DNA from 4 places in the Arthrobacter sp. zg-Y1219 genome. Region 4 is predicted to be linked to each of the others. Evidence: riboswitches for the same ligand, from Rfam matches in the RefSeq annotation. Region 4 holds a riboswitch; each other region holds the start of a gene.
The links. Region 4 has a riboswitch for S-adenosylmethionine ahead of QNO00_RS02265 (flavin reductase family protein). Riboswitches for the same ligand answer to the same signal wherever they lie in the genome.
Positions count from the first base shown of each region.

Region 1 (7,233 bases), on a different contig from region 4:
GTGCGCGACTTCGGGCTGGGTTTCGGGCTGGCCGCCGTCATCGGCGCCGGAACCCTGGGCGTGTACGCCGCGGGCCGGGCGCTGGGCATCACCACGGCGCTGGTGCCGGCCGCGCTGGACACCTACTGGTGGACCCTGCCGGTGCTGATCCTCTCTGCCCTGCGGCATGCGGTGCTGGAGGAGGTCATTGTGGTGGGCTACCTCTTTATCCGGCTGCGGCAGCTGGGCTGGGGCACCCCGGCGATCATCCTCACCAGCGCCCTGATCCGCGCCAGCTACCACCTGTACCAGGGGATCGGGCCCGGGATCGGGAACTTCCTGATGGGACTGCTCTTTGGCTACGCCTACACCAAAACGAAACGGGTGATGCCGCTGGTGATCGCGCACGCGCTGGTGGACATCGCCGGCTTTGTCGGGTTTGCCCTGTTCGGTTCGGCGATCGGCATCGGCGACTGACCCCCTGTGCCGCCGGGGCCCGGGCCGCCCGCCGCGCTAGGATCTCCGGATGAGCGAATCGGCGCAGACAACTGACTTCCACGCCCTGCAGTTGTGGTCGGGCACCCTGTTTTCGGGCCGGCACATCCGTTTCCGCGAACTGCAGGACGCCGACCTTCCGGAACTGTGTTCCTGGTGGAACAACCCGTTCCAATCGGTGCTGCAGCAGGAGCGGATAACTCTGCGTCCACCGGAGGCCCTCGCGTCAATGTTCGCCGCCTGGAGCAAGAACGACGCGGCATCGGGATTCGGCTACAGCATCATTGATGCGGACGGCTCACTGGCCGGGCACGTCAGCGCGTGGGGATTGTCGGTACCGGAACGCATCGCCACCATGGCCATCATCATCGGCCCGGATTTCCAGGGCCGGGGCATCGGCCGGGAAGCGTTGCAGCTGGCTCTCCGCCTGGCCTTCGATGAACTGGGCGCCCATAAGGTGGAACTGCAGACATGGTCTTACAACGACAGGGCAATCCGGCTGTACTCCTCCCTCGGGTTCACCGTCGAAGGCCGCCGCCGCGCCGCCGTCTTCCACCGCGGCAGCTTCCAGGACCAGATCCTGATGGGACTCTTGGCCGAGGAATACCGCGCTGCACCGGAACCGGACGACGTGGGCGCATCCACCAGCCAGCAGGAAGAAACCGCTTCGTGACTCTGACAACCCGCTGGGGAGCGGACCTCGATCCGGACTCCGTGCTGCAGGACTATCCCCGTCCCCAGCTGGTCCGGGACAGCTACCTGAACCTCAACGGCTACTGGCAATACGCCATCACCTCGGCACGCCGCGAACAGCCGCCGGCTGACGGCGAATGGGACGGGGAGATCCTGGTTCCGTTCTCGCCCGAGGCGCCGCTCTCCGGCGTGAACCGCCAGCTTCAGCCCCAGCAGTTCCTTTGGTACCGGCGGACGCTCCGGCTGCCCGCCGGCTTCGCGGGGGAGCGCGTGCTGCTGCATTTCGGGGCCATGGACCAGAGCTGCACCGTCACCGTCAACGGGATCGACGTGGGAGGGCACGACGGCGGCTACCTTCCCTTTTCCCTGGACATCACTGATGCGCTGGCCGCCGGCAGCGGGGACGCCGACGGGTCGATGGATTCCGGCGGAAACGTTGATTCCGGCGGGACCGGCGATACCGGACATTCCGGGGATTCCGGGGATTCCGCACACGAGCTCGTGGTCCGGGTCCGGGACATCAGCGACACCGGTTACGCCAGCCGGGGCAAACAGACCCTGGACCGGGGCGGCATTTGGTACACCGCGCAGTCCGGGATCTGGCAGACAGTGTGGCTGGAATCGGTGCCGCGCACGAGCATTTCACAGCTGGTCCTGGTGCCGGACCTGGAATCCGTCTCGGTCACCGTGCTGCTCGACGGCGGCGGGACCGGCTCGGCCGGGACCGGCGCCTCAGCCAGCGCCTCGGCCGGCGCCTCGTCCGCCGCCTCAGCCAGCGCCTCAGCCGGCGCCTCGTCCAGCGGTCACGGCGACCTGCGGGCGGCGATCACCGTGTCGTCCGGCGGGCGCACTGTGGCGGACGCCGTCGTCGTGCCCGGAAAGCCGGTGCGGATTCCGGTGCCGGATCCGCACCTGTGGACGCCGGAGGATCCCTTTCTCTATGACGTGTCGGTGCGGCTGCTCGCCGGGGATGGCGGCGCGGAGATCGACAGCGTGCGCAGCTACACCGGGCTGCGGACCTTCGGCACGGGGCCGGATGCTGCCGGGCACACCCGGCTGCTGCTCAACGGGCGCCCGTACTTCCACGCCGGGCTGCTGGACCAGGGGTACTGGCCGGACGGGCTGTACACGGCGCCGTCCGACGAGGCACTGGCCTACGACATTGAAGCCGCCAAGGATCTTGGCTTCACGATGCTGCGCAAGCACATCAAGATCGAACCCCTGCGCTGGTACTACCACTGCGACCGGCTCGGCATGCTGGTCTGGCAGGACCTGGTCAACGGCGGCCGCTCGTACCGGCACGCCGTCGTGACCGCCCCTGCAGTAGGGATGCCGCACCGCGACGACGGCGATTACGCAGCCTTCGGGCGTGCGGATGAGCAGGGCCGGGCGGAGTTCCGTGCCGAGCTGCGCGGGACGGTTGACCTGCTGCGCAACTGCACCTCAATAGCGGTCTGGGTGCCGTTCAACGAAGGCTGGGGCCAGTTCGACGCCAACGCCGCCACGCAGCTGCTGCGCGGGCTGGATCCCACACGGAGCATCGACCATGCCAGCGGCTGGCATGACCAGGGCGGGGGAGACCTCAAGAGCATTCACGTGTACTTTGTGCCGTTCCGGCTGCGGAAGGGCTGGCTGCGGGACGGACGCGCCGTCGTGCTCTCCGAATACGGCGGCTACAGCCTGCGCGTGCCGGGCCACACCTTCAATGACAAGGAGTTCGGCTACCGGCGGTTCAAGACCCGGGACGCCCTGCGGAAGGCGTACGCAAAGCTGCACCGGAAGCAGATCGAACCTGCGGTGGAAGAGGGCCTGGCCGCCACCGTGTACACCCAGCTCACCGATGTGGAGGACGAGGTGAACGGGTTGCTCACATATGACCGGCGCGTGGTGAAGATCGACGCCGGAACGGTCCGCGGGCTCAACGCCCGGCTGATCAGGGCGGCTGGGGCTGCTGGGGCCGGTCGGGGCTAGCCGGCCGGATCGGCGGGCGGGAGATCCGGGCCTCGGGCGAAACCCTCCGGCCTGTGGCGTTCCCTCCGCTGCGCAGCGGAGGGAATGCCCACAAAGCGGAGGGAATCAGCGGTGGCGGGATTGGGGCAGTCCAGCCCGGACCAGACGCTGCACCAAACCCTCTGGGTGTTGGGGTGGCCGGGTGATGTCATTCCAAGACCAGCGGACAAATCCCACGCCGGTGGCCCGAATAGCGTCTTCCCGGCGTTTCTCCCGGACGAGCGTGTCCCACGCCGGTGCACGGCTCTCTTTGCCGCGTCCGTATTTCACTGCTCCGTCGAACTCCCCGGCGAGCCTGTGCTCGGGCCAGTAGAAGTCGGTACGGAATCGGCCTGACGAGGTGTCGAATCCGTGCTGGAGCTCAGGCTCCGGGAAACCATGCAGATGCAGCACAGCCCGCGAATAGGACTCACCGGCTGACTCGGAGAGCACCTGCGCGAAGTCGATAACCCGCTGAGCCCGGAGCCGTTTGGTGCGGCCAGGCAGCTGCTCCGCCAACTCCCGAAGGTGCTCTTGCCTCAGACCGGGAAGACTGCGAACGGGATCCGGCCGCAGCACATGGTCCATGGCCGGGACTGCACGTTCAAAGTTCAGATAGGCAGCCATGTCCAGGACGGTGTGTGCTCGGGACGTCAGGGGGACCCCGTCCCACGTGGTGACAGGTTCCAGCAGCCGGCGCTCAGCCCAGCGGAGATCCCCGCGGCGCCTGCCATGCGTGGGATGAACGGCCAGCAACAGTACTTCGGGCGATTTCCCAATCACGGGCAATCCCCAAATAACTGCCGCGGATTGTTGGATAAGGATGCGCTGCCCCGGTACCTGTTCCACGGCGGCCCGGATACGTGCCCGCTCCCGCTCCCAAGGAGGCAGATTCAGCCAGTCGTCCGCCTGAATGTAGACACCGGGCCGGAGTCGGACAAGTTTGCCCGATCGGCAGCTCAGCGCCAGGGAACGCCGGTCCGTACCGTGGGCTGCGGCATCGGCTGAGAATATGAGTGCAGGGTCCATGCCTCAAGGCTGGACGGGCGGCGGACGGCCCGCGAGGGCAGGACTCCCCGTTGTGGAAAACCCTCCGGTTAGGGAGAATCCCGCCATTGCGCAGCGGAGGGATCCGGGGAACCTAGATCTCGACTGAACCATTGGCCGTGTTGAAGCTGACGGACATGATGCCGGGGGTTCCCTTGGGAGAAATCCAGGTCACGCCCACATTTTCCAGCGGTTCCTCGACCGGGGTGCCCAGCCACTGGGTCACGCGCTCGGCCGACCCGGCGATGGTCAGCGAGTCCAGCTTCACGGAGCCCGGCATGCCGGGCAGGGCGGCCGAAGGGTGCAGCGGCTCGGTGCCGTCGTCCCAGCGCAGCATGTACGGCACCTGGGGGTCGGCGATCAGGCCGTTGATGCCGATCTGCTGCCAGGTCAGTTCCTGGCCGTCGGGAAACTTTCGGTTTCCGGGCACCGACTCGCGGCCCAGACGCGCTTCAAAGGGTGAAAGGTCGTCCACGGCTACGCACCAGCCCATCCAGCCGCCGCCGCATTCGGAGCGCTGGCGGACGGCCTGGCCGAAGGGCGCCTTGTCCGACGCCGGATGGTTCAGGGCCTCGACCACCTCGACATATTGGTGGTTGGCCAGGGGAAGAATCATGTTGCGGGTGCCGAAGCGAGGATGCACACCGCCCTTGACGAAGTCCGCTCCCAGAGCGGAAGCAATCCTCTCGGTAGTGGCCAAAAGACCGTCGGATTCACAGGCATAAGAAACATGGTCCAAGCGCATGCGGCCCATAATGGCACGTTGTGACTGACCTCACGACCAAGGCTGGCCTAAGTCGTCAAATGGCAGGTTTGAGCTGCAGATGTTCCGCCGGCGGCCTCATCCTGCGCCCGGTGCCGGACCACCGGAGTGCTGCGGATGCCCTAATTCTTGATCCTTTCCGGCATCCGGCGCGGCCACCCGAACCCGCGGGGAAATGATCCGTCACAGAGGTTGCGGGCTTCGGGGTTATCCGTTTTCATTGGGGGAATAGGTCATGAGTGCCAGCAGATAGCCCCGGCTTGCTGGCCGGCAACCCTCCAACCGCGGTGGGGTGCCCCGGGTGAAGACCTGGCTGTACGTCAGAGGACGTACGGCAAGCGCGGGTCACACGTGGCTGCCGGCTACCTTCGGGGCCGGAAGTCTCGGTGCGGCCCCTGGTATAGGGAGCACGCCATGTCAGGAAACTGGTCATTCGAAACCCGTCAGATCCATGTGGGACAGGAGCCCGACGCCGTCACCGGCGCCCGCGCGCTGCCCATCTACCAAACCACCTCGTTCGTCTTTCCCAGCGCCGAGGCTGCGGCCAACCGGTTTGCGCTGGCCGAGCTGGAGCCGATCTACACCCGCATCGGCAACCCCACCCAGGAAGCGGTGGAAAAGCGCCTCGCGTCCCTGGAGGGTGGGCTCGGGGCGCTGCTGCTCGCGTCCGGGCAGGCCGCGGAGACCGTCGCGATCCTCAACCTGGCCGAGGCCGGAGACCACATCGTCGCCAGCCCCAGCCTGTACGGCGGCACCTACAACCTGTTCAAGCACACCCTGAAAAAGTTCGGCATCGCCGTGACGTTCGTGGCGGATCCGGACAACCTGGAGCAGTGGCGCGCCGCCGTGCAGCCCAACACCAAGGCCTTCTTCGGGGAAGTGGTCTCCAACCCGCGCCAGGACGTGCTGGACCTCGAAGGCATCAGCGCCGTCGCGCACGAGGCCGGAGTGCCGCTGATCGTGGATAATACGCTCTCCACCCCGTACCTGATCCGGCCCATCGAATGGGGCGCGGATATCGTGGTGCACTCGGCCACGAAGTACCTGGGCGGGCACGGCAACTCGATCGCCGGCGTCATCGTGGATTCGGGCAACTTCGACTTCGGCGCCGATCCGGAGAAATTCCCCGGCTTCAACACCCCGGATGAGAGCTACAACGGGCTGGTCTACGCCCGCGACCTCGGCGCCAACGGCCTTCTGGGCGCCAACCTCGCCTACATCCTCAAGGCCCGGGTGCAGCTGCTCCGCGACCTCGGGCCGGCCGTCTCCCCGTTCAACGCGTTCCTGATTGCCCAGGGCCTGGAGACGCTGAGCCTGCGGATGGAGCGTCACGTCGCCAACGCCGTGGCCGTCGCGAACTGGCTGGAAGCGCACGACGACGTCATCTCCGTCGCGTACGCCGGCCTGGAATCCAGCCCCTGGTACGAACGCGGGCGCAAGTACGGGCCGCGCGGCACCGGTGCCATTGTTTCCTTCGACATCACCGGCGGCATTGAGGCAGGGAAGCGCTTCGTGGATGCCCTCGAGCTGCACTCCCATGTGGCCAACGTGGGCGACGTGCGCTCGTTGGTGATCCATCCGGCGTCGACCACGCACAGCCAGCTCGGGGCCGAGGCGCAGCTCGCTGCCGGTGTCAGCCCCGGACTGGTCCGGCTGTCGGTGGGGATTGAGCACGTTGATGACATCATCGCCGACCTCGACGCCGGCTTCCGCGCCGCCAAGGGAGCGTAGCGGTTAGCGTGGCAGTGCCTTCACCCCGGAACACCGTCCTTTCCGGTTCCGCCGCGTCCGATTCGGCTGCGCCGTTGAGCGTTCCGACGGCGCCGCAGCACCCCGCCCCGGCCCCGGACGGGGTGCTGCTCCACGCCAAGATCGGCAGCCTGGAGCTGGAAACCGGCGGGCGCCTGCCCCAGGTTTCCCTCGCCTATGAGACGTGGGGGCAGCTGAACGACGACGCCTCCAATGCCGTCCTGATCTGCCACGCCCTTACCGGCAGCACCCACGTGGCGCGGGGGGATTCCGCGGAGGACGGCTGGTGGGACACCCTGGTGGGTCCCGGAAAAACCGTCGACACCAACCGGTTTTTCGTCGTCTCGATCAACATGCTCGGCGGCTGCTACGGATCCACCGGGCCGTCCTCGGCTGATCCGCAGGGCCTGCCCTGGGGCTCGCGCTTTCCGTTTGTCACGGTCCGCGACTCGGTCCGCGCCGAGGCGCGGCTGGCGGACCTGCTCGGCATCCGGAGCTGGCACACGGTGCTGGGCGGC
Region 1 covers NZ_JASKLY010000012.1:279,874-287,106, forward strand. Annotated here, with positions in the region: gene QNO00_RS08310 (CPBP family intramembrane glutamic endopeptidase) at 1-456, shown strand, start outside; gene QNO00_RS08315 (GNAT family N-acetyltransferase) at 506-1,147, shown strand; gene QNO00_RS08320 (glycoside hydrolase family 2 protein) at 1,144-3,138, shown strand; gene QNO00_RS08325 (putative endonuclease domain-containing protein) at 3,244-3,939, opposite strand; gene QNO00_RS08330 (VOC family protein) at 4,298-4,948, opposite strand; SAM riboswitch class IV at 5,198-5,313, shown strand; gene QNO00_RS08335 (bifunctional o-acetylhomoserine/o-acetylserine sulfhydrylase) at 5,381-6,697, shown strand; gene metX (homoserine O-acetyltransferase MetX) at 6,772-7,233, shown strand, end outside.
Region 1: linked by a shared signal. The riboswitch ahead of QNO00_RS08335 (bifunctional o-acetylhomoserine/o-acetylserine sulfhydrylase) and the one ahead of QNO00_RS02265 (flavin reductase family protein) in region 4 are both predicted to bind S-adenosylmethionine.

Region 2 (7,233 bases), on a different contig from region 4:
TCGGCAAGAACGGTTCGGGCAAGTCCACGCTGCTGAAGCTGATCCTCGAGCAGATTGTTCCGGATTCCGGCACGGTCACCCTGGACCAGGGCCTGAAGATCGGCTACTTCTCCCAGTTCTCCGAGCTGAACGGCGAGTCGACCATCACTGAGGTGCTCGACGCACTGTTCGTCGAGATCAAAGCCACGCAGGCGGAACTGGCAGCCATCGATGAGACGATCGCCGCGGACCCGGAACCCAAGGTGCTGGACAAGCTGATCAACCGGCAGGCCGAGCTGTTCGAGACCATGGACCGGCTGGACGGCTGGGACTACCCGCGCCGGATCGACGCCGCGCTGACCACTCTCGGCTTCAGTGAGGCGCACCGTGTCTGCCCCATCGACGCCCTCTCCGGCGGCTGGCGCAACCGTGCGGCCCTGGCCAAGATCCTGCTCGAGGCCCCGGACGTGCTGCTGCTTGATGAGCCCACCAACTACCTGGACGTGGCCGGCGTTGAGTGGCTGGAAAGCTGGTTCCGCGACTTCCGCGGGGCCGCCGTCGTCGTCTCCCACGACCGGAAGTTCCTGGACGCGGTGGTGACCCGCATCATTGAGGTGGAGAACTACCACCTGCACGAATACCCCGGCAACTTCGGTGAGTACGTGATCCAGAAGCAGTTCCGGCTCAAGGCACTGGCGTCCCAGTTTGTGCATGAGTCAGAGCTGCTCGCCTTCGAAGCCGAAGGTATTTCGGACCGGCGCGAGGCCGCCAAAGCCGGCAGCGGCGCGCTGGACGGCAAGCTCGCCAAGATCAAGAAGGCCCGCGCGCCTCGCCCGGTGGACCAGATCATCACCGAGATCTACGGCGGCCTGCATGTGAAGGACAACCTGTGCCGGGTGGAGTCCCTGGAAAAGTCCTACGGCGACAAGACCCTGTTTTCCGGGCTGAGCTTCGAGATTCGCCGCGGCGACCGGCTCGTGGTCCTGGGCTCGAACGGCAGCGGCAAGACCACCCTGCTGCGCGTCCTCACGGGCGAGGAAAAGGCCGACGCCGGCAAGGTCGCCTGGGCGAACGGCGCCCGGATGGTTTCCTACAACCAGGTGCTTGCCGAGCTCGACGACGCCGACACCGTCACCCACGCGGTGAACGCCATGCCGGACAGCCTGGCCCTGACCGCCACGAAGAAATCGGTCAACCGGTTCCTGACCATGTTCCAGTTCTCCGAGGCGGACCTGAAGCAGAAGATCGGCAACCTGTCCGGCGGGCAGAAGGCCCGCGTGGCGATGGCGCAGTGCCTGCTCTCCGGGGCGTCGGTGCTGCTGCTCGATGAGCCCACCAACCACCTGGACCTCTCCAGCACCCAGGTCATGGAGCGGGCACTGCTGCACTTCCCCGGTGCCGTGGTGGTGGTCAGCCACGACCGGTTCTTTACCGACAAGATCGCCAACCGGCACCTCGTGTTCGGAGCCGACGGAGCCGCGCCGGGGGAGATCGACCTCCGCGTCGCCTAAACCGCGGGGCCTGCTGGCGGCGCTGCAGCGGCCCGGCGTACCGTCGGGACGTGGGAAACCGTGCACGCCTGCTGCCGCGCCGCAGGAAACCCCTCCGGCCGGCGCGCTCCGTGTTCCTGGGGTTCCTGGCCGCCGACCTGGCGGGAACGGGTCTGCTCACCCTGCCGGCTGCCAGCACCGAATCCGGCGGAGCCCCGATCATGGTGGCCTTTTTCACCTCCACGTCCTCGCTCTGCGTCACCGGCCTGGGGGTGGTGGACACTCCGGTCTACTGGACGGGCTTCGGGCAGGCCGTGATGCTGGCGCTGATCCAGCTCGGCGGATTCGGGGTGATGAGCTTCGCATCGGTTGTGGCGCTCACCGTCATGCACCGGCTGTCCCTGCGCAGCAAGGTCACCTTCGCCCTCGAAGGCAACAAGCCGGACCTGTCCCATGTGCCGTCGGTCATTGCGGGCGTCGCGAAGATTACCCTCCTGGTGGAAGGGATCGTGGGTCTGATGCTGGCGGCCCGTTTTTGGCTGTCTTACGGCCGAAGTCCGGGGGAGGCCCTGTGGCTGGGGGCCTTCCATGCGGTGTCGGCCTTCAACAATGCCGGCTTTGCCCTGTTCTCCGACAGCCTGGTGCAGTACGCCACCGATCCGGCGGTGAGCCTGCCCATCTGCGCGGCGGTCATCCTCGGCGGCCTCGGATTTCCGGTACTGGTCCAGCTGCGCCGGGACCTGCGCATCCCGCGGCGCTGGTCAATGAACACCCGGCTGGTGCTGGCCGGCAGCGCCGTGCTCCTGCTTGCCGGAACTGTCTTCATCACGGCGCTGGAGTGGGACAACCCGCGCACGCTGGGTCCGCTGGACTGGCCCTCCAAGCTCCTGACCGGGTTCTTCCAGTCCGTGCAGACACGCACCTCGGGGTTCTACAGCGTGGACATCGCCGCCTTGGACGGCGCCACCCTGCTGGTCATGGACGCGCTGATGTTCATCGGCGCCGGACCCGCCGGCACGGGCGGCGGGGTCAAGATCACGACTGCTGCCGTGCTGTTCTTCATTCTCGCCGCGGAGGTCAGGGGCCGGCGGCAGGTGAACGTCCTCGGCAAATCGCTCTCCCCGGCGGTCTACCGCCAGGCCATCGCCGTGCTGGTGCTCTCGGTCCTTTTCGTGGGCACCGCCACCGGCATACTGCTGGTCCTGACCGGGTTTCCCCTGGAATCGGTCCTGTTTGAAGCAGTTTCGGCGTTCGCCACGGTTGGCCTGTCCACCGGCATCACCGCGCACCTTCCGGCGGCGGGCCAGCTGATCCTGATCGTCCTGATGTTCGCCGGCCGGCTCGGCCCACTCCTCTTTGCCTCGGCGCTGGCACTGCGCGACCGGCCGCTGCACTACGAACTTCCGATCGAAAGGCCCATCATTGGCTAGGTTCAGCTTTCTTGGTGCGCGGGATCCGGGACACGCCCGCGCCGACGCAGACGCAGTCGCCGTGCTCGGGCTGGGCCGCTTCGGGGAGTCCGTCGCCCTGGAGCTGATGGCCGAGGGCACCGAGGTTTTGGGCGTGGACAGCAATGGAGAGGTGGTCCAGCGGCTCGACGGCCGCCTCACTTTGGTCGTGACGGCGGACTGCACTGACACTGAAGTGCTCGATCAGCTGTCGGTGTCCGAATTCAACCGTGTGGTGCTGGGCATCACCAGCGACATCGCGGCCAGCGTGCTCACCGCCTCGCAGTTGGTCCGCTCCGGGGTGGCCCAAGTGTGGGCCGCGGCCGCCAGCGAGCAGCACGGACTGATCCTGGACCAGATCGGCGTCCACCACGTGGTTTACCCGGAGCAGGACATGGGCCGGCGGGTCGCTCATCTGGTCCGCGCCAGCCTGCTGGAGTACATCAGGGTGGGCGAAGACTTCGCCGTCGCCGAAACGGTGCCGCACGGCGCCGTCGTCGGCGTTCCCCTCGATCCCGGGCGGGTTCAGGAGATGTACGGCGTCTCGATTATTGCCCGCCGGAGCGCGTCCGGCCCTTGGGAATTCGCCGGCGCCGGCATGGTGCTGACCATCCTGGACCGGATACTGATCGCCGGGCCGCCGGAGCGGACCGACGCCTTCAGCCAGCCAGCCTGACGGCCGCCTAACCGGGCATGCCCGCCCTTCCGAGCACGCCCGCGAGCGCCGGTTGACGACGGATGACGCGTTCGGTGGAGTGTGACGGTTTGGACCGAAATATGACCGAATTAGCGACCTGTGACCGTCGCTTACCCCGGATAACGTCATCTGCCCGCCGGTAGCCGGCGTCCTCTAGCATGTAGTCAGCAATCAAGAGTTCCAGCCATCGGCCCTGGCCGGCTGGGCAGCAACCCTCTCGTCGTAGCGGGGTGCTCCAGGTGATGATTCGGCCGGCGGGCAGACGCCCGGCCCGGCAAGTACGGCGTCCGTGCTGCTCCGGCGGCACCCCGCGGCGCCATGATCGCAGAGGCAGCACCGATGAATCGATGTCCCCGCCCCACCGGCTAGACCCTTTCCCGCGCCAGGCCTCGGCCTCCCCGCCGGGCATCCTCCTGCCCGGCTGACGTCCTGCTCCCGGCCGGGCATCCTCCTGCCCGGCCGGCGCTTGCCCGCGCCCCCTGTCACTGCATCTGCTCCAGCCCTTCCGAGAGAAAGCAGCACCATGAACCTGTCCAGGAAACTCACCGGGAAGCGTCCGGTGTCCGCTCCCGCCGCGTCTCTGCTGATCCTGTCCCTTATCACCGCCGTCCTCGCTTCCGGCTGCAGCACGCAGCCGGGCAGCGCCTCCGATTCCACTGATCGGCACGGCGGCGAGCTGGTGTACCTGGATGCCGAACTGTCCTCCAACACGCAGCTCCAGAGCAGCGGCACCTGGCAGGACAGCGCCTACATCCAGAACATCACCGATCGGTTGATCTACCGCGACCCCGAAACACTGGAACTGAAGCCGTGGATCGCGGAGGAGTGGACGGTCAGCGACGACGGCCTGACCTACACCTTCCTTATCCGGGAGGGCGCCAGCTTCAGCAACGGCCAGGTGCTGGACGCTTCAGCGGTTCAACGGAACCTGGAGTGGCAGGCCAACGGCGACAGCGCCAAGGGCATCCCCGCGAACAACTGGTTCCCGAAGGTCTCGGCGGTAACGGCCGACGACGCCGCCCGGACCGTAACGGTGCAGCTCACCACCCCGCACGCCCCCTTCCTGAATGTGCTCTCCTTCTGGCGCACCAGCCTGGTCGCCGATGAAACCATCAACGCACCGATCGAGGCGCAGTCACAGCTCACCGGCATCATCGGCAGCGGCCCGTTCACCGTGGAATCCGAAAAGTACGGAGAGGAAATCGTCCTCACCCGCCGGGAAGGATATGCGTGGGCGCCGCCCGGCCTGGAAAACCAGGGCGAGGCCTACCTGGATCGGATCACCATCATTCCGGTCACCGAGGACAGTGTCCGGCTGGGCTCGCTGCGCGCCGGCGAGGCCGACCTGATCCGCTACGTTCAACCCAGTGAAGAGCAGACCCTGACCGCGGCCGGTTTGGAAGTGATCAGCGCCCGGGGGGTTGGCAACGCCAACGTCTGGGACCTGCGGCAGTCCGCGCCGTTCCTGGATGACATCCGGGTGCGGCAGGCACTGCAGCACGGCATCAACCGGGAGCAGATCATCTCCGATCTCTACACGGAGAACTGGAACGCTGCCACCAGCATCCTCACCCCGGGATCCCTCGGGTACAAGGACGAATCGGAGAAGCTGGCCTTTGATCCGGAAAAGTCCGGCCAGCTGCTCGACGACGCCGGGTGGACCGGCAGGGACGCCGACGGGTTCCGTACCCGCGACGGCGAGCAGCTGCACATCCTGACCTACGTGGACGTTTTCGACAGCACGTCCAAGCCCCTTTTCCAGCTGATCCAGTGGCAGCTCAAACAACTGGGCGTAAACCTGGAAATCAAGGAGACGGACTACGCCAACTACTCCACGGTGCTGGCGGACCCCACGGTGGGCGCACGGCGCAACGGATGGCCGGAAGCTGACCCGATCCGGCTCACCGTGAACTACTCCAGCGACCACCTGAATGCCTTCAACCTCCAGCAGCCCGACCCGGTCCTGGACGCCCTGCTCGCCGAGCAGCTGACGGCTGCCGACACCACGGCCCGCACCGAAATCCTCGGCCGGATCCAGGACCACATCGTCGAGTCCGCCTACGCACTGCCCATCCTGGACGACTCCCAGATCTTCGCCCTGCAGCCCACCCTCCACGGACTGACCTTCGGTGCCGAGGCACGCCCGTCCTTCTACGAAACCTGGACGGAAACCAAGTGAGCAACCCGTCCGGCACCGGTGTCACCGCCGTCATCGCCGCGCGCATCGGGCAGTCCCTCCTGGTCATCGCCCTGACCTACGTGTTCGTCTACTTCATTCTGTTTGCCCTGCCCGGCGACCCCATCGGCAGCCGCATCAACAACCCGCTGAACCCCATCCCGGAAGAGCAGGCGGCAGCCATTACCGCTTACTACAACCTGGACCGGAACGCCCTGGAACAGTTCTGGATCTCGGTGACCCGCCTGTTTCAGGGCGACCTGGGATTCTCGCTGGCCACCGGCCGCCCGGTCGCCGACCTGATCAGCCAGGGACTGGGAGAAACCGTGGCGCTGGCCGCCGTCGCCCTGGTTCTGGCCCTGGCCCTGTCCCTGGTGATTGCGGCCGCCGCCGTGCTGGCGCCGTGGAAAACGGTCCGCCGGCTGGCCGGTGCCTTCCCGGTGCTCTCCCTGTCCACCCCCAGCTTCCTGGCCGGCCTGCTGCTGCTGCAGGTTTTCGCGTACCAGCTCGGCTGGTTCTCCTCCATCCGCGACGAGGGCGCCAAATCGCTGCTCCTGCCGGCCGTCACGCTGGCCTTCGGCGTCAGCGCACCGATCACCCAGGTGCTCATCCGCGGCCTGCGCAAGGCCTACAACGAACCGTTCATCACGGTCCTGCGCGCCAAGGGCGTGCCCGAGGGCCGGATCTTCACCGGCCACGTGCTGCGCAACGCCTCGATCCCGGCACTGACCCTGTTCGGGCTGACGGTCGGGGAACTGCTGGCCGGGTCGGTCATCGCCGAGGCCGTCTTCAACCGTTCCGGGCTGGGATTCGTGACCGAACAGGCGGTCCGTGCCCAGGACGGGCCGGTGGTTCAGGCGGTGGTCATGCTGGTGGCCGTTGTCTTCACCACCATCAACCTGCTGACCGACCTCCTGTATCCCGCCATTGATCCGCGGATGGCCCGGCAACGGAACAACCGCCGATCCGCCATCCGACCGGTTACCAACAGTCCGTCCACCCCTCGACCGTCGACTGCACCGGAGGCCCTGGCCCGATGACCACAACAACACTTTCCAAAACTGCCGCGTCCCCGCTCACCGCCAAAGCCCGCACGGCGGCGCCGGCCGACTGGCTGGCTCTGGGCTTCCTGTTCCTGCTGCTGGCCGCTATAGCAGCGCCGGGACTGCTCACCCGGTTCGATCCGCTCGAAGCCTCCCCGGGAAGCACCCTGCTGGCACCCACGGCGGCCCACCCCTTCGGCACCGACTATCTCGGGCGGGACCTGCTGGCCCGGGTCATCCACGGCGCAGGCCAAACCATCGGCGCGTCCCTGGTCGCCGTAGCCATCGGACTGGGTGCCGGCTCGGTGCTGGGGCTGGTGGCGGCGTACTTCGGGTCCTGGGTCGACGCGGTGGTCAGCCGGATCGTGGACGTATTGCTCTCCATTCCCGGGCTGCTGCT
Region 2 covers NZ_JASKLY010000001.1:30,902-38,134, forward strand. Annotated here, with positions in the region: gene QNO00_RS00130 (ABC-F family ATP-binding cassette domain-containing protein) at 1-1,490, shown strand, start outside; gene QNO00_RS00135 (TrkH family potassium uptake protein) at 1,541-2,899, shown strand; gene QNO00_RS00140 (potassium channel family protein) at 2,892-3,593, shown strand; SAM riboswitch class IV at 3,784-3,901, shown strand; gene QNO00_RS00145 (ABC transporter substrate-binding protein) at 4,138-5,793, shown strand; gene QNO00_RS00150 (ABC transporter permease) at 5,790-6,830, shown strand; gene QNO00_RS00155 (ABC transporter permease) at 6,827-7,233, shown strand, end outside.
Region 2: linked by a shared signal. The riboswitch ahead of QNO00_RS00145 (ABC transporter substrate-binding protein) and the one ahead of QNO00_RS02265 (flavin reductase family protein) in region 4 are both predicted to bind S-adenosylmethionine.

Region 3 (7,233 bases), on a different contig from region 4:
CCGGGGGAATGTACGTCTGGGCTGCCTGCTCGTCGGCCAGGCGCTGCGCCTCGGCGGCTGCCGCCTGCTCGTCAGCGATCTTCTGTGCCTCAGCGGCTTCCGCGGCCGCCAGCTCGTCGGCAACCTTCTGGTCGGCTGCCGCTTGGCGGTCGGCCAGAACCCTGGTGGAACTGTCCCTGTCCATCCAGATCAGGGTTCCGTCGTCATCCTCCGTGCAGACAAAAACCACGGACGTGCTCGCCGACGACGTCGTCGTGGGCGTCGGCGAAGGCGTGCTCGTGGGAGAGGGAGAGGGAGAGGCCGACGCGGACTTTGACGCAAGCTGTGACGCCGAGGTTGTCGGCGTGGGGCTGGGGCTGGCCGATGTCCTCACGGTTTCGGTCTTCCCGGCAGCCACACAGGACTTGCCGGCGACCACCGTGGACGTGGGAGTCGGGGTCGGGGATGGCGTCGGGGAGGGCGTCACGCTCTTGGTTGCCGAGGGCGACGGCGGGGCCGCGGCGGGTTCGGACTCGTCGGCTCCGCAACCGGCTACGGCCAGGACGGCCGCTGTCAGGCCGGCCACTGCCAGAGCCCGGGGACGCCGGTGCCTTTCCGGCTCCCCGCCCTTGGTGGAAATTGGGCAGGACAATGTACGTCGGAAAGGCATGGATCTCCCCCAGGATTTAAGCTCTGTAAATGTATGCAAATGCATCAAGCACAGAGTAACAGAGGCGGCCGTCGAGATTATCCGCCGCCAATTGGGTGCGCCTCTGCAGCCAAATCCTGATCGCCGCTAATCGAAAGCCTTTTTTATAGTCGAACGGTCTTGAACCCGACGAATTGGTAGCGGCCAATCCGCAGTGAAAAGACCGGCCACTCGACCTTCGGCCCGTCCTGCACTCCGCTTGCGGGCCGGGCCTTCGCACGCTCTGCTGCCGCCCGTTCTGCCGCCATCCGCTTCGCCGCCTGCCGACGTCGCCTGGTTTCCGCTTCCATGAGACGCTCCTGTTGCACCACGCGTGCCAGTTCCATAGCCATAGCCATCTGCTTCTCCTCGCGTAGGCCTTAACGCTAGCGGCGCGCGGCGCCATCCGGCAGTAGATATGCGGACAGGAGCGGTCCTCAAGAAAAACTCGCGGAACTCGGCCCGGCCCCACCCGCAAACCCACACACCCAAAGTTGCCCTCGGAACCCCGACAGCGGACTCCTCCCCTGTCCCGGGTTCGAGCCGGGCAGGTACCGTCGGAGAACGCTTCTTCCGGAGGTCAGGATGGACTGGTTGGCAGCCTTGATCCCTTCAACAGTCGCCCTGGTTCTGGGCGCGAGCGCCGGCTGGAGCGTCCGCGCCGGCATCGACCGCCGGGATGAAACCGCAGCCCTGAACGCCTTGATCACCGACCTGCACCTGAAGCGGCCGCTGGCTGCGATCGAACCGCGCGTCGTCGACGGCGCTGACGACGCGCAACGCTGCCGCGCCACCGTCCTGGACGCACGCGACCGCATCATTGAAACCCTCGCCCACCTGCGCAGCAATTCCGCCAACACCGATGTCCTGATGCGGATGGCCTCCGCCTGCACCCGCTACCTCCGCGAATCCGCCCGCGCACCGGAACGGCACCAGTTCGCACTCATGGACCTGCGCGAAACAATGGTCGACGGCGTGAAACTGCTCAGCGACGCCCGGCGGCGGGTGCGGTACCGGAACCCCGGCGAACGCTCGACGCCGAAACCCGGCCGAACGCCGTCGCGCCGCCCCAGTATCGGACGGTACCTATAGTCCGCCTCGGCGGCAGGTCTTGGAGACCCCGGACCTTCATGGAGACGCCGTTTATGACACGGCGCGACGTAAAACGTCACCGACCGGCGCTTAGGGAAACAGGCCGTCATTGTGTTGCCCGCCGAGGACAAACCGCGCTTCCATGGTGCTGTCCGCCTATCCAATCCGGACACCTTTACCATCCAGAGCGGCTGAGAGACCTGGCTCGTTGAAGTCGCAGCAACCACCCTTCGGGGACGGTGCTCATGCCAGGACCGATGGACTCACTTCTCCGGTGGCCCGTAACTGCAGCACCGCTCGCAGTGACGGCTCCAGCGTGCTCGAATGCCGTGTTCCTCGGTGCGAACTGAGAGGCCCTCCCATGGTCAGCCCTGCTCCAACCGGCCGCATCAACGGCCGTCCCAACGGCCCCCGCACACCCCTGCGGATCGCGGCGCTGTTCGCCGCGGCAGCCCTGACCCTGACCGGCTGCGGATCGGGGGCGCAAGGCGGCAGTGCCGGCGCCAACGCCGCGGATGCTCAGGCCTCTCCGGCCGGAGAGCCGGTCGACGGCGGCACCCTCGTCTACGCCGAAGTCACGCCGATCAACAACTGGCAGACCCAGGCGGCACGCTTCTACGAGAAGTCCAACGTGCTCAATTCAGTGCTGGACCGGCTGACCTACTTTGACCCTGAGAAGGGCGAGCCGGTGCCGTGGATTGCCTCGGCGTTCTCGGCCAACGCCGACAGCACCGAGTTCACCTTCACCATCCGCCCCGGCGTCACGTTCAGCGATGGAACGGCGCTCGACGCGGCCGCGGTAAAGGCCAACCTGGACAGCTTCGGCCATGGCATTCCCGCCGCGCAGATCCAGCCGAACGTGGACTTCGCCGGCTACCAGACCAGCGAAGTGATCGGCACTGACCAGGTGAAGGTCACCCTGGATGCTCCGAACTCCAACTTCCTGCGCGCCACGTCCTCCGTCACCGCCGGTCTCGTCTCCCCGGCCACGCTGCAGAAGGATGCCGCCGGACAGTCGGCCATCTCATCCATCTCCGGCTCCGGCCCGTTCGTTTACGAGTCGGAAAAACCCGATGAGGAAGTCGTGCTCGCGAAGCGGGACGGCTACGCCTGGGCTCCTGAAGGCGCCGACAATCCGGGTGAGGCGCACCTGGACAAGGTGGTGATCAAGTACCTGCCCGAGGTCGCCCACCGCGCCGGCGCCGTCCAGTCCGGCCAGGTCGATCTGGTGCGCGGCCTGCAGCCGGTGGATGAGGCGGCGCTGGCGGCCAGCGGCAATCAGGTGGTGGCGGCCGACGGCGTGGACCTCACCGTGAACATGGCGGCCGTGCGGATCGGCAGCGGCAAGCTCGCCGATCCCGCGGTCCGGCAGGCGCTGCAGGCCGGCATCGACCGGCAGTCCATCAAGGACACGGTGCTCTCCGAGAGCTACACCCTGGCCGGCTCGGTCCTGAACCATCAGGCGCCGGGGTTCGTCGACCTGAGCGCCGATCTGGCCTATGACCCCGACAAAGCCAAAAAGCTCCTGGACGACGCCGGTTGGCAGCCCGGCAGCGACGGCATCCGCGAGAAGGACGGCGAGAAGCTCGAGGTGACGGTCACCAGCTCCAACAACTCGGTGGTCATCAAACCGGCCTTTGAACTGATCGAGCAGCAGTGGCGGCAGATCGGCGTGAAACTGAACAACCGGGCCGGGGACAACACGTTCCTCACCACCGCCATGCCCGATCCGAACGTCGAATTCTACGGCACCCGCCAATTCATCTACGGCGGACTCGGGCCCATCTTCGAACCGGCCAACAACACCATGACCCACACCTCTGACCCGGAGCTGAACGCCCTGTTCGCCGCCGAGCGCGCCGCGGCCCCGGGCCCGGAACGCGACAAGATCCTGGCCGCCGAGCAGCAGGCCCTCGTGGTGGACAAGGCCTTCTCGCTGGTCCTCTGGGACGAAGTCCAGGTCTACGGGGCGCACCGCAGCACGCACATCGAGTTCACCTCCGGCACCGCGCCCATCTTCCAAAGCGCCTGGAAAGTGGACGGCTGACCCGTGGGCCGTTACCTCGCGCACCGGATCGGGCAGGCGCTGCTGGTGGTCTGGCTCGCCTACACCCTGATTTTCCTCGCCGTGCAGCTGCTGCCCAGCGATCCGGTCACCATCTTCCTGACCTCCGATTCCGCCGTCGACCAGGCGGCAATCGACACCATGAAAAGCCAGTACGGCTATGACCAGCCGCTGCTGGTCCAGTATCTCCAGCAGCTGGCCGCCCTGCTGCGCGGCGACGTCGGCTTCTCCCTGACCTCCGGGGAACCGGTCACCGAGCGCATCGGCGGCGCGCTCGGCTCCACCCTGGCGCTGGCCGGCTCCGCCCTGGGCACCGCCGTCGTCATCGCCCTGGCCGTGGTCGCCGCCGCCACCCTGGCCCCGTCGCCGGTGCTGCGGCGGGCACTGGCGAACCTGCCGCCGCTGTTCTCCGCCGTCCCGGTGTTCTGGCTGGGACTGGTGCTGCTCGAGCTGCTCTCCATCCGGCTGGGCGTGCTGTCGCTGTTCCCCGACGGTTCCTTCCTCTCCCTCGCCGTGCCGGTGGTCGTGCTCGCGCTCCATGTGTCCGCGCCCATGGCGCAGGTGCTGCTCAAGAGCGTGGAGCAGGTCTACCGGCAGCCGTTCATCAACGTGCTCCGCGCCAAGGGCGCCTCCCCGGCCTGGATTTTTTACCGGCACGCGCTGAAAAACGCCGCCGGTCCCGCCCTGTCCATCCTGGGCATCACCGTGGGCACCCTGTTCGCCGGGTCGGTGATCACGGAAACCGTGTTTGCCCGCGCCGGCCTGGGCTCGGTGGTCCTGCAGGCGGTCACCACTCAGGACGTGCCGCTGGTCCAGGGCCTGGTCCTGCTGACGGCCACGGTGTTCGTGGCGGTCAACCTCCTCGTGGACCTGCTGCATCCGCTGCTCGATCCGCGCATCCTCAACGCCCGGCAGGGATCCGCCCCCGCCCTCGCCTCCTGACCACGCTTCCGACAGGCTCCCCGATGACACAGATTTCCCTCCCCGCCGCTCCGGCCGGCGCGCCGCTCCCGCCCGGCCCGGCTGACGCTGCCACCGCTTCCCCGGCACGACGACGACGGCGGCCGGGTTCCCGTTCCGCCCTCGCCCTGACCCTGCTGCCGGTGCTGCTGATCGCCGCCTGGGCGTTCTTCCCCGGCCTGTTCAGCGGGCAGGATCCGATCAGCGGCATTCCGCGGGAGAAGTTCCTCGCGCCGTCGGCCGCGCACTGGTTCGGCACCGACCACCTCGGGCGCGACGTTTTCGCCCGCGTGGTGCACGGCACCTCGCAGACGTTTCTGACCGCCGGGCTGGCCGTGCTGATCGGCCTCGTCGCCGGAACCCTGGTCGGCGTTCTCGCGGCCACGGCCGGACGGGCCGCCGATGCCGTCACGATGCGCCTGGTCGATGTCCTGCTCGCGGTGCCCGGCTTTCTGATCGCCCTGATCATCGTCACAGCCTCTTCCCCGGGACCGGTCTCGCTCGGCATCGGCGTGGGCATCGCCGCCATCGCTTCCTTCGCCCGGGTGGTCCGCGCCGAGGTGCTCCGGGTCCGGAACCTGGAGTTCGTCGAGGCGGCCTTCCTCACCGGCGGCACCTACTGGAGCGTGCTGCGCCGGCATCTGCTGCCCAACGCCGCCGGCCCGGTGCTCTCGCTCGTCGCCGTGGATCTGGGCGCGGCCATCCTCGTGGTGTCCTCGCTGGGCTTCCTGGGCTTCGGGGCTCCGCCGCCCGAACCCGAATGGGGCCTGCTGATCGCCGAGGGCCGCCAGTATCTGGGCACCGCCTGGTGGATGACCTCGCTGCCCGGACTCGTCATCGTCGCCACCGTGGTCCTGCTGGCCGCCGTCGGCCGGCAGCTGCTTCAGCGCCTCCGGTTCTGAGAAAGGAACACCGCATGAGCACCAGCACCTCCTCCACAGCCACCGTGGCGCCGCCGCCGGAATCAGTTGTCCGTCCCGCATCAGTTGTCGGTCCCGCCGCCGGACCGCTTCTGCAGATCCGCGGCCTGACCATTAACTACGGCCGCACCACTTCCGGGCTCGGCCCCGCGGCCCCGCCTGCCGTTTCCGGCGTCGACCTTGAAGTGCGGCGCGGTGAAATCGTCGCGGTGGTCGGGGAATCCGGGTCCGGAAAATCCACCCTGGCGCACGCCATCATCGGGCTCCTTCCCGATACCGGCCGCATAACCGCCGGCAGCCTCACCTTCGACGGCGAGGACCTCACCGATCTCTCGGACCGCGGCTTCCGGCGGCTGCGCGGCCGGCGGATCGGCCTGGTTCCGCAGGACCCCGGAGCCTCACTGGATCCGGTGCAGACCATTGGCTCCCAGGTGTCCGAGATCTTCCGGCTGCATCCCGGCGCGGGGCAGACCGGGTCCGGGCTGCGCACCCGCGCCGAGCTGCGCCGCGAGGTCATCACCCTGCTGGAGCTGGTCGGCATCGACCGCCCGGAGGACCGCGTGCACCAGTATCCGCACGAGCTGTCCGGCGGCCTGAAGCAGCGGGTCCTGATCGCGATCGCCTTTGCGCTGCAGCCGGACCTGCTGATCGCCGACGAGCCGACGTCGGCCCTGGACGTGACCGTGCAGAGCCGGGTGCTGGAGGTCTTCGAACGGCTGGCCCGCACCTTCGGAACGGCCGTCATCTTCGTGACGCATGATCTGGCCGTCGCCACCGACTACGCCGCCCGCGTCGTCGTCATGAACGGCGGCCGCATCCGGGAGGACCGCCCCGTCCTGGACCTCCTGACCCGGCCGGAAGATCCGTACACCGCGCAGCTGCTCGAGAAGGCCTCCCCCGGGCGGCGCGACGGCGGACACCGGACGGGCGAGCCGCCGTCGTCGGCCTCCTCCCCGGAAGCGCCGTCGAGCATTCCGGCGGCCGTGCCTGCGCTGGAAGTCCGCGACCTGGTGAAGGTTTTTTCCCGCACCGGCGAGGAACGCCGGGCTGTGGACGGGGTGTCCTTTGCGGTCCGTCCGGGCACCACCTTCGCGCTGGTCGGTGAATCGGGCTCCGGCAAATCGACCACGGCCCGGCTGATCCTGCGGCTGCTGGACCCGACCGGCGGCACCGTCCGGGTTGCCGGCGGGGACGTCACCGGCCTGGCCGGCAGGGCGCGGCGCGAGCTGTGGCGCGGCCTGCAGCTGGTGTATCAGAATCCGGATACCGCCCTGGATCCGCGGCTGAGCGTCGCCGAGATCATCGGCGAACCGCTGCGCAATTACCGGGTGGGCACCAAGACCGAGCGGGCGGCGCGGATCGCCGAGCTGCTGGACCAGGTCCGGCTGCCCGAACGGGTGGGCCGGAGCCGGCCGAGGGAACTGTCCGGCGGCCAGCGGCAGCGGGTGGCCATCGCCCGCGCCCTGGTGCTGGGCGCCAAGACCCTGGTCCTGGACGAGGCGCTGAGCGCCCTGGACGTGCTGACCCAG
Region 3 covers NZ_JASKLY010000016.1:67,035-74,267, forward strand. Annotated here, with positions in the region: gene QNO00_RS13715 (excalibur calcium-binding domain-containing protein) at 1-184, opposite strand, end outside; gene QNO00_RS13720 (hypothetical protein) at 165-779, shown strand; gene QNO00_RS13725 (hypothetical protein) at 793-1,020, opposite strand; gene QNO00_RS13730 (DUF6650 family protein) at 1,262-1,759, shown strand; SAM riboswitch class I at 1,935-2,023, shown strand; gene QNO00_RS13735 (ABC transporter substrate-binding protein) at 2,121-3,806, shown strand; gene QNO00_RS13740 (ABC transporter permease) at 3,810-4,766, shown strand; gene QNO00_RS13745 (ABC transporter permease) at 4,790-5,686, shown strand; gene QNO00_RS13750 (dipeptide ABC transporter ATP-binding protein) at 5,701-7,233, shown strand, end outside.
Region 3: linked by a shared signal. The riboswitch ahead of QNO00_RS13735 (ABC transporter substrate-binding protein) and the one ahead of QNO00_RS02265 (flavin reductase family protein) in region 4 are both predicted to bind S-adenosylmethionine.

Region 4 (7,233 bases):
ACGACGAGCTGCTCTTCACAGGTCACGGGAACTTCCGAGCGCTTCGGGCGGCGCACAAGGCGGGCCTGCAGCTTGTCCAGGGAAACATCCAGGTAACCGGGAACGGCGGGCAGGACGTCGCGGTGGGCGCCGGCAGCGGCAACCTGGAACGGCGTCATGGTCTCGCTGCGCATGTGCACATGGATGAGCTGGCCTTCGGAAACGCGGAACGACGGGCGGTCCACGCGGGCGCCGTCAACCATGATGTGACGGTGCACAACAAGCTGGCGGGCCTGGGCGATCGTACGGGCGAAGCCCGAGCGCAGCACGAGGGCGTCGAGACGCATCTCGAGCAGCTCGATCAGGTTTTCACCGGTCAGACCGGCGGTGCGGCGGGCTTCCTCGAAGACACGGGTCATCTGTGCTTCGCGGATGCCGTACTGGGCGCGCAGACGCTGCTTTTCACGCAGGCGTACCGCGTAGTCGCTGTCCTGCTTGCGACGTGCGCGGCCGTGCTCACCCGGGGGGTAAGGACGACGCTCGAAGTACTTGGCTGCCTTGGGGGTCAAAGCAATGCCGAGGGCGCGCGAAGCGCGGGCCTGACGGCGTGCACGTGTGTTGTTAGCCACGTTCACCTTTCACTGTTTTGGCGGTTTGGCCACCGCAGCCCTGGTTTTCACCGGATACCGTGATGACTGATATGTAAGTACTGGCCTCCATTAGGGAGAGCTCGGGCCAACCGCTGCCTTCTGCTACAGACACGGCACCGGGCACAACTCCGCCGCTATCAGCTTCGAAGGGGGGTCCGGCGTCGCGCTTGCCAGTCAACCATCAATCCTAGCACGCTCACCGGGGGCGTTACTTTCCCCGGATGATCCCGCGCAGCCGTTCCAGCCGCGCCGAGATGTCCCGTTCAACACCGTTGCCCGTGGGCTCGTAGTAGTTGCGGCCCACCAGGTCATCCGGCGGATACTGCTGCCGGGCAACGCCGTGCGGTTCGTCGTGGGAGTAGACGTATCCCTTGCCGTGGCCGAGCTGCTTTGCTCCGGGATAGTGGGCATCCCGCAGGTGTGCGGGTATCCCCTGCCCGCGCCCCGCGCGCACGTCGGCGATGGCCGCATTGATGCCGTTGTAGGCGGCGTTGGACTTGGGGGCGGTGGCAATGTGCACCACTGCCTCGGCCAGGATGATCCTGCCCTCGGGCATGCCGATCAGCTGCACCGCCTGGGCTGCGGCCACCGCTGTCTGCAGCGCCGTGGGATCGGCCATTCCCACGTCTTCGGCGGCGGAAATCACCAGGCGGCGGGCGATGAACCGGGGGTCCTCCCCCGCTTCCACCATTTTGGCCAGGTAGTGCAGGGCGGCGTCCACGTCCGAACCGCGCAGGGACTTGATGAAGGCGCTGGTGACGTCGTAGTGCTGGTCGCCGGCGCGGTCGTAGCGCAGGGCCGCCACATCCAGTGCCTTTTCGGCGTCGCTGAGCGTGACCTCGGGGATGCCTTCGGCGTCGTCCCGTTCGGAATAGGCGACGCCGGCGGCGGCCTCCAGCGCGGTCAGTCCGCGCCGCGCGTCGCCGGCGGCCAGCCGCACCAGGTGCTCCAGCGCTTCATCGCTCAGGGTTACCCGTCCGGCGAGGCCGCGCTCGTCCTCCACGGCCCGCTGCAGCAGGGCGGCAATGTCCTCTTCGGTGAGCGGCTTCAGCGTCAGCAGCAGGGAGCGCGAGAGCAGCGGCGAGACCACCGAGAAGGACGGATTTTCCGTGGTGGCGGCCACCAGCACCACCCAGCGGTTCTCCACCCCGGGCAGCAGCGCGTCCTGCTGCGCCTTGTTGAAGCGATGGATCTCGTCCAGGAACAGCACTGTGGTGATGCGGTGCAGATCACGGTTGGTCAGCGCGTCATCCATCACCCGGCGGACATCCTTCACCCCGGCGGTGATGGCGGAGAGCTCCACGAACTTCCGGCCGGAGCCGCGGGCCACAACGTGGGCCAACGTGGTTTTTCCCGTGCCGGGAGGGCCCCAGAGCATGACCGACGACGGTCCGGCGGGGCCGCGGTCGTCGGCGGATTCCGCCAGGGTGCGCAGCGGGGATCCGGGTCCGAGCAGGTGCTGCTGGCCCACCACCTCATCCAGCGACCGCGGGCGCATCCGCACGGCCAGCGGGCTGCGCGGGCGCTTCCGGCCGTCGTCGCCGGCACCGGCACCAAACCCGCCGCCGTCGTTGTCATCGCGGGTATCGGTGTCGCCGTCACTGTCGCTGCTGAACAAATCACTCACTCCCCAAGGCTACTCGTGCCGTAGCGTTGACCGGGCCCGGCGACTGCCGGCGCTCTGCCCAACCGAACCAGCAGTCCCGCCAGGAGAATCGTCAAAATGCCCGTCACCCGCTCCACCTTTGTCTCCGCCGACCGGCTGCCGGGCTGGCTGGAACGGTTCGCCGCCGGCAACGGCGAACTGACCCTGACTCCGGAGCACGGCGGCCTGCATCTCCTGGCGGCCAACGGCACCGAAGCCGACCTGCTGGCGCCATGGCCGGACGACGGGCGGCCGGGGCGCGGTTCGAACGACGTCGAGCGCCTGGTCTCGCTGGCCGGCCAGTCCCGCACGCTGGGAATCGTGCTGCTGCGCCGCGGCGGTTTCGCCGTGGGGGTCGCCCGCGACGGCGTGCTGCTCGCCTCCAAGGCCGGCAGCCGGTATGTGCAGTCCCGGACGGCGGAGCAGGCGGCCCGGATTTTCGCCGAGCATCCGCCCGAGTACCTGGTGTTCGGCGGCGACCGGCCCCTGCTCGAGGTGCTGGCCCGCGAGCCGGTTTTTCGTCCCTGGAGCGCTCTGGCCCGGCTGCGTTTCCTGGACGTTCAGGATCCCAAAGCGGCGGCGCTGGCCAAGGCCGCGAAGGATGCGGCGTCGGTCTTCATCCGGATTTCGGTGCCGTAAGCTCGGCGCCCTGAACGGCGGCGGAGGCGGCGGCTTGAACAGCGGCGGGGCGGCGGCTCAGGCCGCTGCTGCCTCGTCAGTTCCCGGCGAGCCGGCGGACGATGTCCGCTGCCGGCTGCTCCGTGGCCAGCCGGTACCCCGTGCCGGCCCACAGGCTGACCCCGTCCGGATCCCCCGCCGCTGCTGCGGCGGCCCGCAGCGGAGCCGTGATCTGGTTGACGTACGGATAGGCGTCCGGCGCATCCGGATAGGCGCGCATGAAAGCGTTGGTCAGCCCGCGGGCCGGACGGCCGGAGAACGCCCGGGTCAGTGACGTTTCGGAAAACCGCCCGCCCTGCGCTGCTTCCCGCAGGGCCGCCCGGTGCACCGCGCTGGTGCCCGCTTCGCTGCTGAGCAGCAGCAGGGTTCCCACCTGGACGGCTGCAGCACCGGCGGCAGATGCTGCGGCGGCGTCCGCCGGTGCGGAGATTCCTCCGGCAGCGATCAGGGGCAGGTCGCAGGCCCTCCGGATCCCCCGGAGGAGCAGGTCCAGGGGAAGGTCGCCGGGAACTTTGGCGCTGTCCAGCGTTCCGCGGTGCCCTCCGGCCTCGGGCCCCTGGACACAGAGCACCCGGGCGCCGGCGTCGGCCGCGGCCTGGGCTTCGGCAGTGTCGGTGACGGTGACGACCGTGCAGATGTCCCGCCCGGCGAGTTCCGCCAGGATCTCCGGGTCCGGCAGTCCAAAGGTAAAGGACACCGCCGGCACCCGTTCCTGCAGGACCAGTTCCAGTTTGGCGGGCCAGCCGTCGTCGTCGTCGGGGTCCAGCAGCCCGGGTTCCGCTGCGGTTCCGGCAGCGAGAAGGTTCCGGAAGGCCAGTGCCGCTGCCAGCTTTTCGCCGGCGGTGGTGCCGTCATCGGGGGTGCCGGGAGCGGCGCGGTAGGTGTTGGCGCGGTCCGGAACAAAGAGGTTCACGCCAAACGGCGCCTGGGTGAGTCTCCGGGTGCGGGCGATTTCCGCTGCCACGGCGGCTGAGCTTTTGTAGCCGGCGGCCAGGAACCCCAGCCCGCCGGTGTTGCTGACCGCCGCGGCGAGTTCGGGCGTGGACGGCCCGCCCGCCATGGGCGCACCGATTACGGGCAGGGCAAGAGACTGAAGGCTGAACACGCTGCGCCTAGAGGGTGACGGTGCCGTCGATGGAGGTGACCGTGGACCCGCCCACCCAGATCTTGCCGTCGCGGGTGAACACGCGGACCCGGCCGGACCGCTGCACCGCGGTTCCCTGCGTGACCACATAGCGCTCCGGTGCCAGGGAGGCGCCGATCAGCCATTGGGCGAGGCCGGCGTTGAGGCTTCCGGTCACCGGATCTTCGGTGATGCCCAGGCCGGGAACGAAGGCGCGGACCTCAAAGTCGGTTTCGGCGTCCTCGGGCTGGGCGCCGATGACGCCCACGCGCAGGTTGCCCATGATGGTGGGATCCGGCTTCAGCGCCAGCACCGCAGCGGCGTCGGGCAGCAGAAGTCCGAGCCAGCCGGGGCCGTTGTCGATCCAGTTGGAGGCGAGGATCTGTGTGCGGTCCAGGTTCAGCGCACGCAGTGCCTGGTCCAGGACTTCGTCCTCCAAGGGGCCCGAGCGCAGCAGCGGCGGCGCGGCGAACGCGGCAATGCCTGCGTTGGCGTGAAGCGTTACGAGGCCAATCCCGCATTCCTGCACGACGACGTCGGGATAGCGGCGCTTGTTGCCGGCCTCCAGCCACGCGTGGCAGGTACCCAATGTCGGGTGTCCGGCGAACGGGATTTCTCCGCCGGGGGTGAAGATCCGCACCCGGTAATCGGCGCCGTCGCGGGTGGGAGGCAGCACGAACGTGGTTTCGGACAAATTCGTCCACCGCGCGAAGGACTCCATGTCGGAGTCCGAAAGTCCCTCGGCTTCCAGCACCACGGCGAGGGGATTCCCCAAATACGGCTCGCTGCCAAAAACGTCCACCTGTTTAAACCACCGCTGTTTCATGCCCAAACTCTATCCCTTCACCGTGGGGAGTTTTCATTCGCTGCGGGGAGTTTTGTGAAGCTGAGTTTTACGAACTAAGGCAGGTGTTTGCAGGCGTGCACCCGTGCCGCCTACGTTGGAAGAAGAATCAAGAGTTCCAGCCACGGGCCCTGGCCGGCTGGACGGCAACCCTCTCGCCGTAGCGGGGTGCTCCAGGTGACGATTCGGCCGCCCGGCAAAACTTCCCGGCTGCGGCAAGTACCGCGTTTGTGCCGACCCTGTTGTTAATCGTCGGTCCGGCGCTTAAGGCAGAGGAATCTCTTCGCATGTCTCTTGTTACCGATCTTCAGCCCGCGGCCCTGCGCCGTGCCTATTCGCGTTTCCCCTCCGGCATTGCCGCGTTGTGCGCTGTGGTGGACGGGCAGCCGCAGGGAATTGTTGCGTCATCCTTTACCGTGGGCGTTTCGATGGATCCTCCCTTGGTGATGTTCGCCGTGCAGAACACCTCCCGCACCTGGCCGGTGCTCCGGCCTGCGGCCAGGATCGGGGTGTCGATCCTGGGCTCCGACCACGAGGGGATCTGCAAGCAGATTGCGTCCAAGTCCGGGGACCGTTTTGCGGGCCTGAACCTGCACACCGACGAATCGGGTTCCCTTTTCCTGGACCGGGCAGCCCTGTGGCTCGAGTGCTCAGTGGAGAACGAGGTGCCCGCCGGGGACCACAGCGTCGTGCTGCTCCGCGTCCACGGCCACGCCTCGCATGACGATGCCCACGAGCCGCTGGTGTTCCACGGGTCGGCGTTCCGACACCTCAGCGTCGCGGAGTTTGCCTGAGCCGCGGCGCTGGAAAACCCGCGCTGACGCGTGCGAACTAGGGCCGCTAAAGTGACTGCATGATTGCACTCACGCACGCGCCTCATGACCTCGTGGTCGGAACCAGCGATGGTATCGATGTTCGCTTTGCAGGTGTTGAGTTCAAAGACGCGCCAGGCTTCGTCGGTGTCAGCGCCGGAGAGCCGGGCATCCATGTGCACCTCAGCGGAGTGCGTGGGAAAGAGACAATGTCCCGGGACGGCCGTTTCAACCGAGGACTCGAGGAGTGGTGGAAGCGGCGTGAAGCTGCAGGATCAGACCGATCTGAGAACCCGCCTCCGATGCCTGGCGTCGCCGTTTTTGAGGGGATCACCACGGTTGTATCTGATGATATTGGCACCGAGTACCGGCGGTCAGGAGGCCAGACGGCCGGCAGCGGTATGGAGTGGGACGCGCTCTGGGTCTACACACCGGCTCCACCTGCTGAGGCTCGGACGCTTCGACTCGAGTTCAGCGTCGGCGGGGAACTGACCGGAAAGTACTGCGAGTTCAGTCTCTCGGACCCCATCAGCGCGGACGGGTTAGCGAACCACGCTCCACATTGAGGATCCTCTACCGGATAAATACTTCCCGGGCCTTGGGAACTGGAGCATTTTGGAGAAGAAAAACGGGGGATCATGGACGTTGTCCTTCGAACACCAGGTGTAGACGAGCTCGGGGAGATCTGCAGCGTTTTGGGGAAGTGGCAGCACGACGGGGAACCGCTGCAGCTACACCCAGGCGATCTGGGCTGGTACTCCCTGCGAGGGCCAGCCGCCACTGCCGCTGCGACGCGCGTGTGGTCTCAGGGCGACACGAACCTTGCCATTGCCCTTCTCGACGGTCCCGAGCTGTTGCGGTTCGCCATTGATCCGACGCGGCGCCAAGACGCAGCCCTTGCCCTTCGCATCGTTGTTGACGTCAACAACCCGATGGCCGGAATCCTCGGCGCAGGAGCAGCAACTATCGAGGCGCGCGGTGCGGTTGCCTTGATTGAGCAGCTTGCGCAGAACGATTGGGCGCCCCACGAACCGTGGACACCGCTCCACCACGATCTGGCCGCATCTCCCAAGGCGTCGGGCTTCGTCATTGAGACCGTGGAACCAGGTCACACCGCTGAGTGGGTGGCTGTGCACTGGTCGGCCTTCCGAGGTACACCGATCCCGGACGGGCGCATCCAACATTTCGTGGACGGATGGCGTCTAGCTGCGGAAAGCCCCTTTCTCGACTTCGGGCGCATACTGTCCCTGCGATGCCGTGACGGTCAGGTCGTCGCCGTCGCCGCGGTGTGGTCGGCTGGCGAAGGGCGTCCTGGACTTATCGAACCGCTGGCAGTACATCAGGAACACCGCGGTCGCGGATACGGCACAGTCATGACAAAGGCGGCAGTCGACGAGCTCCGGCAAATGGGATCATCCAGCGCCGTTGTTTGCGCGGAGACCTCTAACGCGGGAGCCGTCGCCACCTACCTGGCGGCAGGATTCACAGCGCACCCGGAAGTC
Region 4 covers NZ_JASKLY010000003.1:230,863-238,095, forward strand. Annotated here, with positions in the region: gene rpsD (30S ribosomal protein S4) at 1-608, opposite strand, end outside; gene QNO00_RS02245 (replication-associated recombination protein A) at 838-2,256, opposite strand; gene QNO00_RS02250 (Vms1/Ankzf1 family peptidyl-tRNA hydrolase) at 2,353-2,913, shown strand; gene QNO00_RS02255 (nitronate monooxygenase) at 2,990-4,057, opposite strand; gene QNO00_RS02260 (PhzF family phenazine biosynthesis protein) at 4,065-4,901, opposite strand; SAM riboswitch class IV at 5,027-5,147, shown strand; gene QNO00_RS02265 (flavin reductase family protein) at 5,207-5,713, shown strand; gene QNO00_RS02270 (hypothetical protein) at 5,773-6,297, shown strand; gene QNO00_RS02275 (GNAT family N-acetyltransferase) at 6,370-7,233, shown strand, end outside.